Regions from separate parts of the Roseibium sp. M-1 genome, predicted to be linked through region 2. Evidence: riboswitches for the same ligand, from Rfam matches in the RefSeq annotation. Region 2 holds a riboswitch; the other holds the start of a gene.

Region 1 (7,743 bases), 2.8 Mb from region 2:
CTGACGCGACGATCCCGTCACCGCTGAAAGATACGCTGGACGAGGCTCAAACCCTTGGCGGTGCCGCGAGCCAGGCGGTCCAGAATGCCAAGGACGCCGTCGAGCCACACACGGAACCGGCAGCTGCCGTCCGGCAGGAGCCCGCTTTCGGCAACCAGCCGCAGGCCGATGACGGCCTGTTCGAGCCGGAAGAAGAACCTTTGCCGGCGGGCGGATCGCTTTATGCGGAAGACCGTGAACCGGCCGAAGCACCGGCGGCGAAAAAGAGCCGGTCGAAGCGCAACAAACCGTCAGCCTCGGACTCCCTGCGCGACAGCGGCGGCATTGGCCGCCTTGTGCCGATTGCTGCTGCTGCAGCGCTTCTGCTGGGCGTTGTCGGCGGCGGTGCCTATTATTTCCTGACTTCCGACGAGAATGTCACCGCGACGCGCCCCTCAGGCGAAACACCGGATTCGCAGACAGCGACAAACGTTCAGCCGCCGGCGGAAACACCTGGCGCGGCACCGGTCGAGGATGACGACGCCGCCAAGAACACCGACAGGTTGCTGAATGATGGCGACACGGACGTCGTGGCTCCGGACGCACGTACGGTGACGACCACGACCATCACGCCGCAGGCAGATGCCCCGGCCCCTGCGCCTTCGCAGCCCTCCATCGTCAGCAGCGCCGACGAAACACAGCCCCCCGGGATCGACGCTCCGGTTCCTCCCGCGACAGAACCGGAAGCGGTTCCGGAAGACAATCTGACGGCCATCTCTCCGGACGAGCCGCCTGCCGAGCAGCCGGTTGCGACAGAAAATTCGGGCGTCCAGCGGTCCATCCTTTATGAGGAAGGCGAAGAAACCGGCGGTGCGGGCACGGCCGCACAGGGCGCGGTTGTCTGGAACATTGAGGAAGAGACCAATCTTGATGGCAAGGCACAGGCAGTGCTGAGCGCTTCGGTCGAAGTTCCCGAGCGGGACATCAAGGTGGATATCCGCATCAAGCCGAACGACGACACCTCGCTTCCGGCGAGCCATCTTGTTGAAATCAAGTATGAATTCCCCGAGGATTTTGCTGCCGGGGACATCGTCAACGTGCCGGGTCTCGTCATGAAGCCGACAGAGGAAGCCCGCGGCGATGCGCTGATCGGCGCTTCGGTGAAGGTTTCTCCGGGCTTCTTCTGGATTGCGCTTTCCAGCCTTCCCAACGAACAGCAGCGCAACCTTGCCCTGTTGCGCGAACGTGGCTGGATCGACATTCCGATGCTCTATGAAAACGGCAAGCGCGGCATTCTGACCCTGGAAAAGGGCACAGCAGGTGCCGATGCCGTCGAGAAGGCGATCTCGGCCTGGCAAGCCGGCTAACAGATAAGGCCCCTGCTTGAAAATAGAACAAGCCGCAAACTGCGGCTTGTTTTTTTTTGTCCGTCAGGGCATGGTCCGGGCTGGTCCGAGGGGTGTTCCGGTTACCGGAGCTGAGATGGTGCAATGCCGAACCCTTAGAACCTGATCCGGGTCATGCCGGCGAAGGGACGGAATCCTTAGCCTATTCCCGGATCTCCAATGTCAGTTTCGGCTTTGTCCGAAGACGGGAGATCCTATGCGTTTTTGTCTGCGTCAGCAGAAGATGCTGTGCATCCATGTGCCGGTTACGGCCCGCGCCGCCTTTCCAAAGGGGCAGAAAGCGGGTGTGGGCGCATGACATCGTTCCTGAAATCCCTTGCCAGATCGCTCCTGGGGCTCGCCGTGGCGATTGCCGCCTGGGCGGCAATCGTGCGGATTACCGGGGCGCAGCACTATATTCTGCCCGGACCGGAACGGGTCTTCTCGGCGCTTGTCTCCCACACCGGATTTCTGCTCTATCATGCGGGCATCACGGCCTATGAAACGGTGATCGGGTTCGTTCTGGGAGCTGCGGCAGGTGCTGCCCTGTCGGTGCTGCTCTGGCTGTTTCCGAAGGCGGCCAGAATTGCGATGCCGCCCATCCTGGTGACCCAGGCATTGCCGGTCTTTGCCATCGCGCCGATCCTGGTCCTGTGGCTCGGTTTCGGCCTTGCTTCCAAAATCGCCGTGATCATCCTGGTGATCTTCTTCACGGTCACGTCGACGTTCTTCGACGGCCTGCAACGGCTGGATCCCGGCCTGCACGATCTTGCAAGGCTTTACCGGCTGTCGCGCTTGCGCGAACTCTGGTTCTTCCGCCTGCCTGCAGGCCTGCCGGCCTTCGCTTCGGGCCTGCGTGTCGCCGCGGTGTTTGCGCCGATGGCCGCCATCATCGGCGAATGGGCCGGTGCCAAGGGCGGTCTCTCCTTCATCATGCTTCAAAGCAGCAACCGCATGCAGTCCGACATGATGTTCGCGGCCCTGATCCTGCTCGCCGTGATGGTCCTGATCATGCGCTTTGCCGTCAATCGTCTCACCCAGCTTCTCGTTCCCTGGCAGCCTCTCAACTAGCTGCCGCCACCTGGAGGATCTCCATGAAAAAACAGCTTCTGTCCCTTGCACTCGCTGCCGGTCTGCTGGCCTCGTCGCCGGCCCAGGCTGGCGACAAACTGACCCTTCTGCTCGACTGGTTCGTCAATCCGGACCATGCGCCGCTCGTCACCGCGCAGACGATGGGCTTCTTCGAAGCCGAAGGCCTGGATGTGGAGATCATCGAACCGGCCGATCCGGCCATGCCGCCGAAGCTGGTCGCAGCCGGGCAGGGCGATATTGCCATCTCCTACCAGCCGACGCTCCATGCACAGATCGAGGAAGACCTGCCGCTCAAATGGATCGGCACGCTGGTGGAAACGCCCTTGAACTCGCTGATCGTTCTGAAGGACGGCCCGGTGAAGGATCTGAAGGATCTCAAGGGCAAGACCATCGGCTTTTCGGTCTCCGGTTTCGAGGATGCCATGCTCGCCCAGATGCTGAAGTCGGCTGGCCTTTCCATCGACGATGTCGAGCTGGTCAACGTCAACTTCGCCCTTTCCGGATCGCTGCTGGCGGGCCAGGTGGACGCGGTGATCGGTGCCTACCGCAATTTCGAGCTCACCCAGCTGGAGATCGAAGGCAAGCCGGGCAAGGCCTTCTTCCCGGAAGAAAACGGCGTCCCGGCCTTCGACGAGCTGATCTACGTGGTCAACAAGGACAAGACCGGCGATCCTCGCTTCGCCAGGTTCCTGGCGGCCGTGGAGGCGGCGACGATCTTCCTGACCAACCATCCGGACGAAGCCTGGAATGCCTTTATCGAGGCCTATCCGCAGCTCAACGACGAGCTCAACAAGCGGGCCTGGTACGATACGCTGCCGCGCTTCGCCAAACGTCCGGCTTCGCTTGACGCAGGCCGTTACCAGCGTTTTGCCGAGTTCATGGCTGAAGCCGGCCTTATCAAGGAAGTGGTGCCGGTTGAGAGCTACGCGGCTGAAATCCGCTGATGATTGGTGCAGCGCCGCTTATTGCGCGGCGCTGCTTGCCTCCTTTGAGGCTTCCAGGCTGTCGATCGCTTCTTCGAAGCGGCTGTAGAAAGCGGTCAGATGAGGCGCCAGGCCCTCGGCATTACCGAGCGCGGCTCTGGCCGCCGGAATGTCCTGGGCCCGGATCGCCTGCAACAGGCGGTCATGGACTGCCTCCAGGTCTTCAAACGCCTTCGAGGCCTTCATTGTCTCGTCGCCGATGAGGGCGAAGAGCTTGACCGGCCTGCTCTTTCCTTTCAACGGAATCTCGCCCGCTTCCAGGCTGGCAAAACCTGGCGCGGCCAGCCGGGTATCCTCCGAGACCAGCAGTTCCGCACCGACAGCCTTGCAGCTCGATTCAATACGCGAGGCGACGTTCACCGCATCGCCGATGACCGAATAATTGAAGCGTCTTGCCGAGCCCATGTTGCCGACGCAGGCTTCGCCGCTGTTGAGGCCGATGCCGATCTTCACCGTCCGGGTCTTCAAGCCCCGTGCCTTGAAGCCGAAGGCGTCGGCGGCGTTGAGGTCTTCGACCACCTTCAGCATGGCGAGACCTGCCCGGCAGGCCCGTTCGGCATGATCCGGCACGGAAAGGGGTGCGTTCCAGAACGCCATGATGCTGTCGCCGATATATTTGTCGATCGTGCCGCCCCCGGCCTGGATGGCATCCGACAGGGGCGACAGCAACGTGTTGAGAAAGCTGACCAGTTCCTGCGGCGTGAGCTGCTCGGAAATCGGTGTGAAGCCGCGAATATCCATGAAGAGGATCGTCATCGGCCGGATCTCGCCGCCGAGCGCAAGCTGTTCCGGCGTCTTTTCGAGCTGGGTGACGAGGTCGGGCGACAGATATTGTCCGAAGGCCTGGCGCACGAAGCGTTTCTCGCGCTCGGTAAGGAAATAGAGCAGGGCGGTGGCGGCGGAAAAGACGAGGATCGAGGAGATGCTGGGATAAATCGGATCGATCAGGAGACCGTCCGTCCAGAAGACGTAAAACGATCCGCCGACAAGACCGGCAGCGAGCGCCGCGCCCAGGAGTGCGGTGCCGATGCTGCCGATCGCCGGCAGGGCCAGGATCAAAATGGCGCCAACCGCCATTGTCGCAATGACCTCGAGCCCATCGGACCAGTCCGGCCGTGACAGGAACTGACCGAAAAAGATCTGTTCGACCGCCTGGGCATGAATAGAAACGCCCGGGACCTGTTCACCGAGGGCACTTGCGCGAATATCGCGCAGACCGACCGCCGATGTGCCGACGAATACGATCTGGTTTTCAATATAGGGGGCAAGGTCAACCAGTTTGCCGGGGTCGAATAGCAGTCTGGCGGACAGATAGCGTTCCGGGTGTTCCCGGTCGGAATTGTAATAGAGCCAGAGTTCACCCGCCTTGGTGGTTGGCGGCCTGAAACTGCCGATCTTGATCGCCGTCACGGCAGGATCGCCGGTCGCCGTTTCCGTGCTCGATCCCGTGGCGCGGATAACGATGCCGCGTTCCCCGAGGCCAACGCGCAGGGCTTCCGTCGTCAGGCTGGGATAGATTTCCTTGCCGTCGCTGACGATCAGCGGGACACGCCGGACGATGCCCTCCCGGTCTTCTTCCGATACGGAAATCGATCCGATCCCGCTGGCGTTCTCGCGCAGGACATCAAGATTGGCGACCACACTTGTGAAGGGTTTCAGGAAGGATGCGGGATCCTGGCCGGCGAAGGACGTGCCGGCGATCTTGAGCGGTCTGCCATCCGTCGTGTCGGGAGTAACGCCGAAACCCAGCACCACGGGAGCTTCGGCAATCGCGGCGGCAAACACGTCGTCATGATCCGGAAGGGCGTCCATGGCCTTAAGTAAGTCAGGCGTGGCGTCGAGGCCGAGCATCTCCTTCAGTTGCCTGGGCGAGGTCCGGTCGGGCTCGGAAAAGACGATGTCGAAGACGATGGCCGCGGCCCCCATCTCGTTCAGGACGCGCACCATCTCCGCCATTCTGGTGCGCGGCCAGGGCCATTGGCCGATCTCGGCAATGGATGCTTCGTCAATGTCGATGATGCGGACCGGCGCTTCCTGATAGGGGCGTGGCTTGATGCGCTGGTAGTAATCAAAGGTAAGTTCGCGCAGGGACGTCAGGAAAGCCGGGTCGGCAATGCGCAGGCTCGTCATGCAGCCAAGAACGAGGCAGGCCACGGCGGCGACCAGCACGCGCCTGGAGAACAGCGTTTTGACGATCCGGCGCATGGCCCATCCTGTATCGATCCGACGGGGCAAGCCTATGTGTCGCGCGGAAGCTCCGCAAGCTGCGGGCATTCGGTGGACAAAGAAAACGCCGGAGCCCAGGCCCCGGCGTGTTTTCGTTGAGCTGTTGTTCTCGGATGCTGGTGGCCCGTCAGCCGCCAGGCTTAATGGGCCGGCTGCTGGTCCATGGTGCGGGCGCTGTTGCGCACGGCTTTCTGGACTTTTTCGAAGGCACGGACTTCGATCTGGCGCACGCGTTCGCGGCTGACACCGAATTCACCGGAGAGGTCCTCCAGGGTCATCGGGTCCTCTGCAAGGCGGCGGGCCTCGAAGATACGGCGTTCGCGCTCGTTCAGGACATCCATCGCGTCGTTCAGCATTTTGCGGCGCAGATCCAGCTCTTCCTGATTGGCGAGCAGGGTCTCCTGGCTGTCGCTTTCATCGACAAGCCAGTCCTGCCATTCGCCGGCATCGGCTTCCGCGCGCACCGGTGCGTTCAGGCTGGCATCGCCGCCGAGGCGGCGGTTCATGGAAATCACTTCCTCCTCGGACACGCCGAGCTTGGTCGCGATTTCCGCCACCTGATCCGGTTTCAGATCGCCCTCGTCCAGCGCCTGGATTTTGCCTTTGAGGCGGCGCAGGTTGAAGAACAGGCGTTTCTGGTTGGCGGTGGTACCCATCTTGACGAGGGACCATGAGCGCAGGATGTATTCCTGAATGGCGGCCTTGATCCACCACATGGCATAGGTCGCAAGCCGGAAGCCCTTGTCCGGCTCGAACCGCTTGACCGCCTGCATCAAGCCGACATTGCCTTCGGAGACGACTTCCCCGATCGGCAGGCCGTAGCCGCGGTAACCCATGGCGATCTTGGCGACGAGACGCAGGTGGGAATTGACCAGCCGTTCTGCGGCTTCCGGGTCCTCGTGCTCCTTGTACCGCTTGGCGAGCATGTACTCTTCCTGCGGCTGCAGCATCGGAAACTTGCGGATCTCATCCAGGTAGCGGCTGAGACCGCCTTCCCCGGCCGTGAGCGTCGGTACGTTCTGGGCCATGTCATGCACCCCCTTTCGTCAAGTTTGCGACCCCATCCTCCCGCTGCCCCGCAGTGTTACGCAAGCAAGCCATTTCGGAGGAAAGGCGGACGCAGAATAGTGTCCGTTCAGGCACACAAGAGCATCTAATATAGGTTCAAATCGGCCGATTACATGGCTGGAAAACGAAAACCCATCCTAAAATTTTTGTAATCCTGACAAAAGATTTGCGAAATCAGCCGGGTAAGGACTTTCAAAGCGCAAAGTTTTGCCGCTGACCGGGTGCTCGAAAGCCAGAAGACCGGCATGCAGGGCCTGGCGTCCGAAGCCGCTGACAAGGCTTTTCAAGGGCTCCTCAAGCCGGTTGGACTTGGTCTTGTATCCGGAGCCGTAATCATCGTCGCCGATAAGCGGATGGCCGATATGGGCCATGTGCACGCGGATCTGGTGGGTTCGGCCGGTTTCCAGGCGACATTCCATCAGCGATGCCAGCGACGGCTGGTCGGGACGGCCGAAGCGCTCCTTGACCTGCCAATGAGTGATCGCATGTCGGCCGGCGGTCTTGACGACGGCGATCTTCTGCCGGTTGGATTGCGAGCGCGCAAGATTGGCGTCGATCGTTCCCTTCAGAGCGGAAGGCGCGCCCCAGACCAGCGCCGAATAGGCCCGTTCCAGCGGCCCGGTGCGGCCATGATCGGCGAATTGAGCGGCAAGACCCTGATGGGCCAGGTCCGTCTTGGCAACGACCAGGAGCCCGGTCGTGTCCTTGTCGATCCGGTGAACGATACCCGGGCGCTTGACGCCGCCAATGCCGGACAGGCTGTCGCCGCAATGATGGATCAGCGCATTCACCAGCGTGCCGGTCCAGTTTCCGGCACCCGGATGCACCACCAGGCCGGCGGGTTTGTCGACCACGATCAGATGCTCGTCCTCGAAAACGACGCTGATCGGAATGTCCTCGCCCTGGGGCTCGGGGTCCTCAGGTTCGGGCAAAGTGAGGCTCAAGGCATCGCCTTCATTGACCCGGTATTTCGGCTCCACTATTTTCGCGCCGCCGACGGTGACGTCTCC
Region 2 (7,743 bases):
CGAGTGGCAGCCGGCAGTGTTCGGCAGTATTTTGACACCAAGCTGCCGGATCAGCTCCCAGAACTTGCCGCCAGAACCGGTCCCAGCGCTTTCCCGGCGCAGCGAGACGGTCAGGATGTCCGTACCCGAGGCTTTCACCGCTTCTCCCAGGATCTTCGGCGAGGGATATTGCGCCGTGCCCAATAGAAACCGCGAGGCGATCTGTTCGCCGTAGAATTCCGGCATCTCTCAGCCCCCCTGCATCGGCGACAGGATCTCGATCCGGTCTCCGGCTGCGAGGCTGCAGGCAGAGCGTTCTTCCGCGATGACGAGATCGCCGTTGCGGGCGGTCGCAAGAAAGTCGTGGTCGTAGGCAAGTTCCTCCAGCAAAGCCGCCAGCGTGGTGCTCGCAACCTCCCGATCTTCGCCGTTAATGATGAGCTTCAAGGGTCTTCTCCTGAAGATGATGAAGGAGTGTCTTTGCGGCTTCGCTTGCATAGTGGGGCGCCAGCAAAAAGCCGTGGCGGTAAAAGCCGTTGAGCGAGAGGGTATTTTCGCTGAACGAAATGCGCGGCAGGTTGTCGGAATAGGCGGGCCGGAGCCCTGCCCCGGTCTCCACGATCTTGGCTTCCGCAAAACCCGGATGAAGGCTGTAGGCAGCGTTGAGCAGCTCCATCGTGGACCGGACGCTGACCGGGCCCTCGTCGCCGCTTTCGATCATTGTGGCGCCGACCATGAAAAGGTGATCTTCCCGCGGCACCACATAGACCGGAATGCGCGGATGCAACATCCGCACGGGCCGCGCCAGGGAAACGTCAGGCGCGTGAAGCAGCAGCATTTCACCGCGCACGGGCCGCAGGTCCGGATCGCCCGCGGCAATTCCTGTGCACTCGGCCACAAGACCGGCCTCCGCCCCCTGCCCGGCCTCAGCCCCGAAAACAAAGCGGACACCGTCTGCTTCCAGCTTTTTGCGCAGTGCCATGAGCGCCTTGCGCGGATCGAGATGCGCTTCTTCAGAAAAGAACAGCCCCCTTGCGAAACGGTCACCAAGGTCGGGTTCCAGACCGGAAATCTCTGCCGCACCGATCCTCTCGAATCCGGTCGTGCGGGAGGCGAACCTGTCGAGCTCGGCAATATCGCGCGGTGGCGCAACAACGAGTGTTCCCTTCCGGCTGACATGGCCGGGCAATACCTTGTCCCACCAGCAAATGCTTTCCCTGCCGAAGGTGAGCACGTCTTCTTCGGCATTCTCCCGCTCGCACCAGGGAGCCAGCATGCCACCGGCGAGCCACGAGGCGCTGCCGGTCTGGTCTTTTCGAACTTCGAGGATCGTGACGTCTGCCCCGCGCGCACGAAGCTCGTGAGCAAGAGCAAGGCCCGCCACACCTGCGCCGCGGATTGCAATTCTCATGACTGCCCCCTCAGGCTCGGCGAGGCAGATACGAAGTTCAAATTCGGAGGCGCAGTTTCCGGCACGCAGGACTTTCCGCAGCGATTGAACAGCACTGCACAATTCAGTCAGTCCGGCTGGAGAGGCTGCCCGGGATCTGATTCCGGGTTCCGGAACGCCCAAGACGAAGACACCCTCCCTTCGCCAGCATGACCTGGATCAGGTTCATCGGGTCCCTGCGCTGCGCGGATGCGCCCTGCAGTATCTCAGCCCCTTGTCGGGACACCCCGGGTGAACGCCAGTTGTGCCGGGACAGCAAGCGCGCTGTCAAGAGTGGAACGGCTGCCTCACCCCAGGTCGGGAAGATCGTCGAGGAACTGTTGCATGTCGGTGAAAGTCTGGAGTTTGTATACCCGGAGATGAGACGGCGGCGCGCGATAGACCGCGTCCAGCTTGACACGGGCGGATTGCCGGGTGCGCCAGATGAAGCGGACAAAGTCGACGGTTTGCAAATTGAACTGCTCCGGGCACCCGTCGGGCAAATCCGGGCGGCTCTGGCCGTAATAACGCAGCGAGCGTTTCAGCACGCGGTAGATCCGTCTGCCGACGGGAGCATCGAGCCAGACGAAGGTGTCGGCCCGCGCGATCCGTTCGGCATAGGTGCTCGAGTGACCGCCTTCGAAAATCCAGGTGTCCTTCATGTGCACTTCGTGGGTCATCCGGTCTTTCTCCGCGCGGCTCCGCTCGACCCAACCCGGCCGGTAGTGGATCTTGTCCATGTGAAAGACCGGCAATCCGGATTTTTGCCCGAGCGCGGCGGCGAACGTGCTCTTGCCGGAGCCGGGGCCGCCGACGATCATGACGCGTTTCATAATGCACCTTTTGGTTCGGAAGGGCCGGACGTTATACACGCTCCGGTTTTGACGGCAACCCGGAAACGGACTGTTCAATGGACACACGCGGCGCAGCAGCCCTATCTAACGAGGAGATGAAATTTTCCATCGAGGATGACGCTGATGAGCTGGTTGAACTGCCCCGATCCTATTGCCGGAAACGCAGCGAGCTGCGATCCGATCGAGACCATAATCGTCCCGCGGACTTCCGATCTCGGCGGTTTCTCCGTCCGCCGCGCGCTGCCCTCGGCCAGACGCCGGATGATCGGTCCCTTCATCTTCTTCGATCAGATGGGTCCTGCGGAGCTTCTCGTCGGCGGCGGCATCGATGTGCGCCCACATCCGCATATCGGTCTTGCAACTGTCACCTATCTCTTTGAAGGCGAGATGTATCATCGCGACAGTCTCGGCACCGAGATTGCCATTGCCCCGGGCGCCCTCAACTGGATGAGCGCCGGCAAGGGCATCGTTCATTCGGAGCGTGAACAGGCGGAGCGCAAGCAGCAGCCCCGCTCTCTCTTCGGCCTGCAGAGCTGGGTCGCCCTGCCGCAGCACCTTGAGGAAAGCGACCCCACCTTCCAGCATTTCGGAACGGATGAGCAGCCGGAGTTCGCCGACAAGGGAGCATCGGTCAAGCTGATCGCCGGAAGCCTTTATGGTCATAAGGCGCCGGTTCAAACGGCCTCGGACATGTTCTATGCGGACATCTCCCTCGCCCCCGGCGCAAAGATCCCGCTCGATGCCGGCTGGGAAGAACGCGGTCTTTACACGGTGTCCGGGCAGATCGAGGTCGCAGGCCAGAGCTTCGATCCCGCACAGCTTCTGGTCTTCAAGCCGGGTGACCATCTGGTAATCGAAAACAACACGCCCCATCCGGCACGCTTCGTTGTCCTCGGCGGGGAACCAATGGACGGCCGGCGTTACATCTGGTGGAACTTTGTCTCTTCCTCGAAGGAGCGCATTGAACAAGCCAAGGAAGATTGGCGGCAAGGCCGGTTCGATACGGTACCCGGCGACGCGGAGGAGTTCATTCCCCTTCCCGACCGTCCGGGGCCGTAATTGTCCAGCCGCTCTCCAGTGGCGGCGCCTGTTCGAAGCGGTCGGAGGGCCGGATCAGGTCCGGCTCGCCAAAATCGAGAATGATGTTGAGCCGGCGGCTTGCGCGCGCATCGCCGGTGAGCTTCGGGTCTTCGGGCGCAACCGACAGGCGGACGCCGCGATGGCTCGTCTCCAGCTTTGCAAAACCGGAAATAGCCGTCCTGAAGTCTTCCGGAACCGTCCAGCCGTAGCGGCCCGCAAGGGCGTCAATCACCAGCCAGACGGCTTCGAGACCGATCTGCTTCTGTTTCGGATCCTCGACAACCAGCTTCAGCCTCAAATAGTCGATCTTGGTTTCAGAAGGACCGCGCAGCAGGAAGAACAGGGTCGTCGGACCATAGTCGACACTCGGGGTCGTCAGTGGCACCAGTTCGGATGCGCATTGCCAGCGCTTCGTCTGAAACGGCGCCCGGCGCCAGCCCGGGTTTTCAAGACCGAGGCTGCCCAGCTCGGTGCAAAGGGCATCGGGCTGGCCCAAAAAAGCGCGTTTGAGTTCAGCCGCAAGCTCCGGCTTCGGATTGAGCAAGGCGGTTCTTGTGATTTCAGGCAACGGCTGCAGGGGATCCGGTAAAGGCTGCTCGATGGCAACCTCTTCGACATCGGCCCCCTGACGGAAATGCCAGAGCGTACCGCCGATTGTTGCGCTTGCGATGATCAGCGCCAATGCCCCCCAGAGATAATAGGATGCAAGGAAGGAAGCCCTGGAAGTTGGGTGTCCCGGCACCGATGGCGCGGCTTTTCGGGGAGACGTGACAGGCTCGGCGGCATCGTCCGCCCACCGCGGTCCGCTGCTGCGGGCCTTCGGCTGTCGAGCGGACCGCATGTCCTTGTCGTGGCGGGTGTCTTCCATTTGAGTCTTGTGACAGAGTTCTCGTTCGTTCGCTACCGGATGCGGTGTTCCGGTCCTGGGCATAGGCACGTCCTGCAACCAACTGCACATATGACCTTCCGGCAGACGGTTTTGTCCTAAAGTCCAAAAATGGCGCTTCTGCGGGCGAACGTCTCAGGTATTTCAGGAAAACTGTCGCGCTTAACGGCTAAAGTTGTTCGGCAGGGGCAAGAAGCCGCGCTTCGCACTTGAAGCAAAGACCTTTCGGCTTATAGGGTGCGTCGCGATCAGCCGCTCTTGCCCGGATTTGCCATGCCCACTGAAATGACCTCGCCATTTCCGGCCGACACCAAGACACTGCGCCGGAAGATCATCGAAACGGCACGGGCGCTTCCAAGGCTCGGTCTCACCAAGGGCACCTCGGGCAATGTGAGCGCGCGAATCGGCAGCGGCTTCCTCATCACGCCGTCCGGCACGCCCTATGAGGACCTAGAGGAAGACAGCATCGTCGCCGTCGATTTCGACGGCTGCTACCGGGGCGATATTCTGCCCTCTTCTGAATGGCGGATGCATCTGGATTTCTATCTGGCGAAACCGGCCTGTGGTGCCGTCGTGCATTGTCACAGCCCGCGGGCAACGGCACTCGCCTGCCATCGACGCGGCATTCCGGCCTTTCATTACATGGTGGCCCTGGCGGGCGGCGACCGGATCGACTGTGCGGCCTATGCCAGCTTCGGCACAAAGGCACTTTCGGAGGCCATGATCGCCGCACTTGGCGCGCGCAATGCCTGCCTTCTTGCCAATCACGGCCAGATCGCCGGTGGACCGACGCTGAAAAAGGCGCTCTCGGTCGCGGAAGGTGTCGAGGATCTTGCGGATCAATATCTGTCGTCCCTGGCGCTTGGCGAACCGGTGATCCTGAGTGCCGACGAGATGGCGGACATTCTGAAAAAATTCAAAAGCTACGGCAAACAGACAAAAGACCTCGAAGACGGTCAGGCGGCCGCCTTCGAATTGCCAAAACGGGTGGACTGAAATGCGGCTTGGAATCGACTGGGGCGGAACGAAAATCGAAATCATCGCCCTTTCTAACGAAGGAATGGAACTGCACCGTCAGCGGGTCGATACGCCGCGCGACGATTATCAGGGCTGTCTGGAGGCCGTCCGCTTTCTAGTGGAAGCCGCGGAAGCTGCGACCGGCGAAACCGGAACGCTTGGCCTCGGCATTCCGGGGTCGCTGTCTCCGCGTACGGGGCTGGTCAAGAACGCCAATTCCACCTGGATGAACGGCAAGCCGCTGGACAAGGATCTGCAGGCGATCCTCGGCCGTCCCGTCAGGATCCAGAACGATGCCAATTGCCTGGCTGTTTCCGAAGCGACGGACGGTGCCGGTGCCGGTGCTCACATCGTCCATGCCATCATCATCGGAACGGGCAGCGGTTCGGGCATTGCGATCGATGCCAAGGCACATCTCGGTGCCAACGGCATTGGCGGCGAATGGGGCGGGATTACCGTGCCGTGGCTCAAACCGGAGGAATATCCGGGGCCGGACAGCTGGATCGGCCACAAGGGTGTTATCGACCGTTGGTGTTCCGGGACCGGTTTCCAGCTCGACTACAAGGAAAAGACCGGAACGCTTCTGAAGGGTCATCAGATCATGGACCTGAAACGGTCTGGCGACGCGACCGCGACGGCGGTTTATGAGGCCTATGTCAGCCGCCTCGCACGCGCGCTCGCCATGTCGGCCAATCTCCTCGACCCGGATGTCTTCGTGCTCGGCGGCGGCATGTCGAATGTGGACGAGCTCTATGAAGACCTGCCGCCCGTCATGGCGCCCTATATCTTCTCCGACACGTTCGAGACGCCGATCCGCAAGGCGGTTCACGGTGACAGTTCCGGTGTGCGCGGTGCTGCCTGGCTGTGGGGATAAGCTTCCGGTCGTCAAACGACGAGCCATAAACCAAAAAGGCCTGCGCGAAAGCACAGGCCTTTTTGGGTTCCGGCAAAGCACGTGGTCAGGTCTTCAGGCGGCCAAGCGTCACCAGGACGATCCCGATACCGACCGAGGCGACGGCAGCCAGTTTGGCAAGGTTGGGAACCTCGCCGAAGACCAGGAACCCGAGGCCGAGACCAACAACGGCCGCGACCGACCCGATCTGGCTGAGATAGACCGGCCCCGCGGTCTGCTGCAGACGGAAGTAGAGGCCGTATTGAATGGCGAAGATGGCCGTCTGAGCTGCAAGGAGCCCCGCCGAGGCCGAGGTCCAGGTTACCGGCACCACCGGGATACCGGCGATCGCGGTGAAGAGCGCCAGCGCCATAAAGCCGGTTGCCATCATGCCGAGCGCCAGATCGACAGGTTTCACCCCATTCGGCCATTGCATCGTGCGGTAGATGTTGCCCGTTGCCAGGAAAACCGGGATCGACAGCGCGATCATCGACCACCAGGACGCTTCCACCGAAAGATCCTTGCCGGAAACCGCGAGCAGGACACCGCCGGCGAGCCCGAAGAGCACACCCGTTCCCCTGAGCAACTGCGGACGCTCCAGCCGAAGCAACACCGCGAAGGCGTAGGTCAGGACCAGCGGAAAGGCGAAACTCAGCGAGACGAAGCCTGCCCCCACCTTAGGTGCCGCATTGACCGCGATCATGTTGGGGATGATGAACAGGACCCCGCTCATCAACAGATAGATGCCCAGTCGCCCATAGCCGCCTTCCGGTCGCGAGACCTCTGCTTTCCGCCTGCCGTTGCCGAGCCGGGTAATCAGGAACAGCCCCAGGGCACCACCCAGGATCGACCATTGCAGCAAGGCCAGCGGATGCCAGCCCGCGGAAGGGCCCGCCTTGGCGATGATGGTGGATACGGCAAGAAAACTGCCGACGACAAGAAGAAGAACAAGGGGCTGCTCAAGCGCAACTGTGCGACCCCTCTTCCCGTCTGCCCCCGCTTCCGAACTGATCGTGTCCGCCATCGGACTGTCCTTTCTGAGACGTGACGCCGGCCCTCTGCCGCGTCGATAGGACAGAGGTATCATTTTTTATCTCGTTTTCAAGATACTTTACATCAAGATTCTTGACTGCAATTGACATCTCCCCGAAAACCGGAGAGTCTCCGGAGGAGAAAGAAACGAAAGATCAGACATTTATCCAGCGTCCACACATCGCACACGAAAAAGGTGTATGAGACGCCGTGCCCCCAATACGGAACGCGTTCGATGACAGCTCAGTCCCCCGGCTCCAAGGCCTCGAAAGACCATCTCTTCGGAGATCCGGAGGATCTCCTGCTTGACCGCGCCGAGCGTGCGCGGCGGCAATGGCAGAAGGAATTGCCGGATTTCAAGGACCGGCTCGCGCCCATGGTCCTTCTCGGACGCTTGAACGAAGCGGCACAGGTGCTGAGCCGGGACTATCTCGCCCCTGCCTATGCGGATATCGGGTTGAAGACCGGCGAATTTGATGTGCTTGCGACGCTCGTGCGGTCCGGCCCGCCCTACAAGCTGACACCGACAGAGCTTTACCGGACGACAATGATGAGTTCGGGCGGCATGACGGCC

Evidence for each region. A riboswitch is a leader RNA that binds a small molecule or an ion and turns the genes downstream of it on or off. The one in region 2 is predicted to bind thiamine pyrophosphate.
Region 1: it holds a riboswitch for thiamine pyrophosphate, as region 2 does, so the genes downstream of both, ACX3M4_RS22865 (ABC transporter permease) here and thiO (glycine oxidase ThiO) in region 2, are expected to answer to the same signal.

The regions. Positions count from the first base shown of each region.
Region 1 is NZ_CM137257.1:5,024,154-5,031,896, forward strand. Features, by position in the region: gene ACX3M4_RS22860 (hypothetical protein) at 1-1,346, shown strand, start outside; TPP riboswitch at 1,425-1,531, shown strand; gene ACX3M4_RS22865 (ABC transporter permease) at 1,680-2,435, shown strand; gene ACX3M4_RS22870 (ABC transporter substrate-binding protein) at 2,459-3,400, shown strand; gene ACX3M4_RS22875 (CHASE2 domain-containing protein) at 3,419-5,644, opposite strand; gene rpoH (RNA polymerase sigma factor RpoH) at 5,806-6,693, opposite strand; gene ACX3M4_RS22885 (RluA family pseudouridine synthase) at 6,871-7,743, opposite strand, start outside.
Region 2 is NZ_CM137257.1:1,226,954-1,234,696, forward strand. Features, by position in the region: gene ACX3M4_RS05630 (thiazole synthase) at 1-225, opposite strand, end outside; gene thiS (sulfur carrier protein ThiS) at 229-426, opposite strand; gene thiO (glycine oxidase ThiO) at 410-1,390, opposite strand; TPP riboswitch at 1,548-1,669, opposite strand; gene ACX3M4_RS05645 (P-loop NTPase family protein) at 1,717-2,229, opposite strand; gene ACX3M4_RS05650 (pirin family protein) at 2,386-3,321, shown strand; gene ACX3M4_RS05655 (DUF6030 family protein) at 3,290-4,210, opposite strand; gene ACX3M4_RS05660 (class II aldolase/adducin family protein) at 4,502-5,224, shown strand; gene ACX3M4_RS05665 (ROK family protein) at 5,226-6,119, shown strand; gene ACX3M4_RS05670 (DMT family transporter) at 6,205-7,161, opposite strand; gene ACX3M4_RS05675 (MarR family winged helix-turn-helix transcriptional regulator) at 7,405-7,743, shown strand, end outside.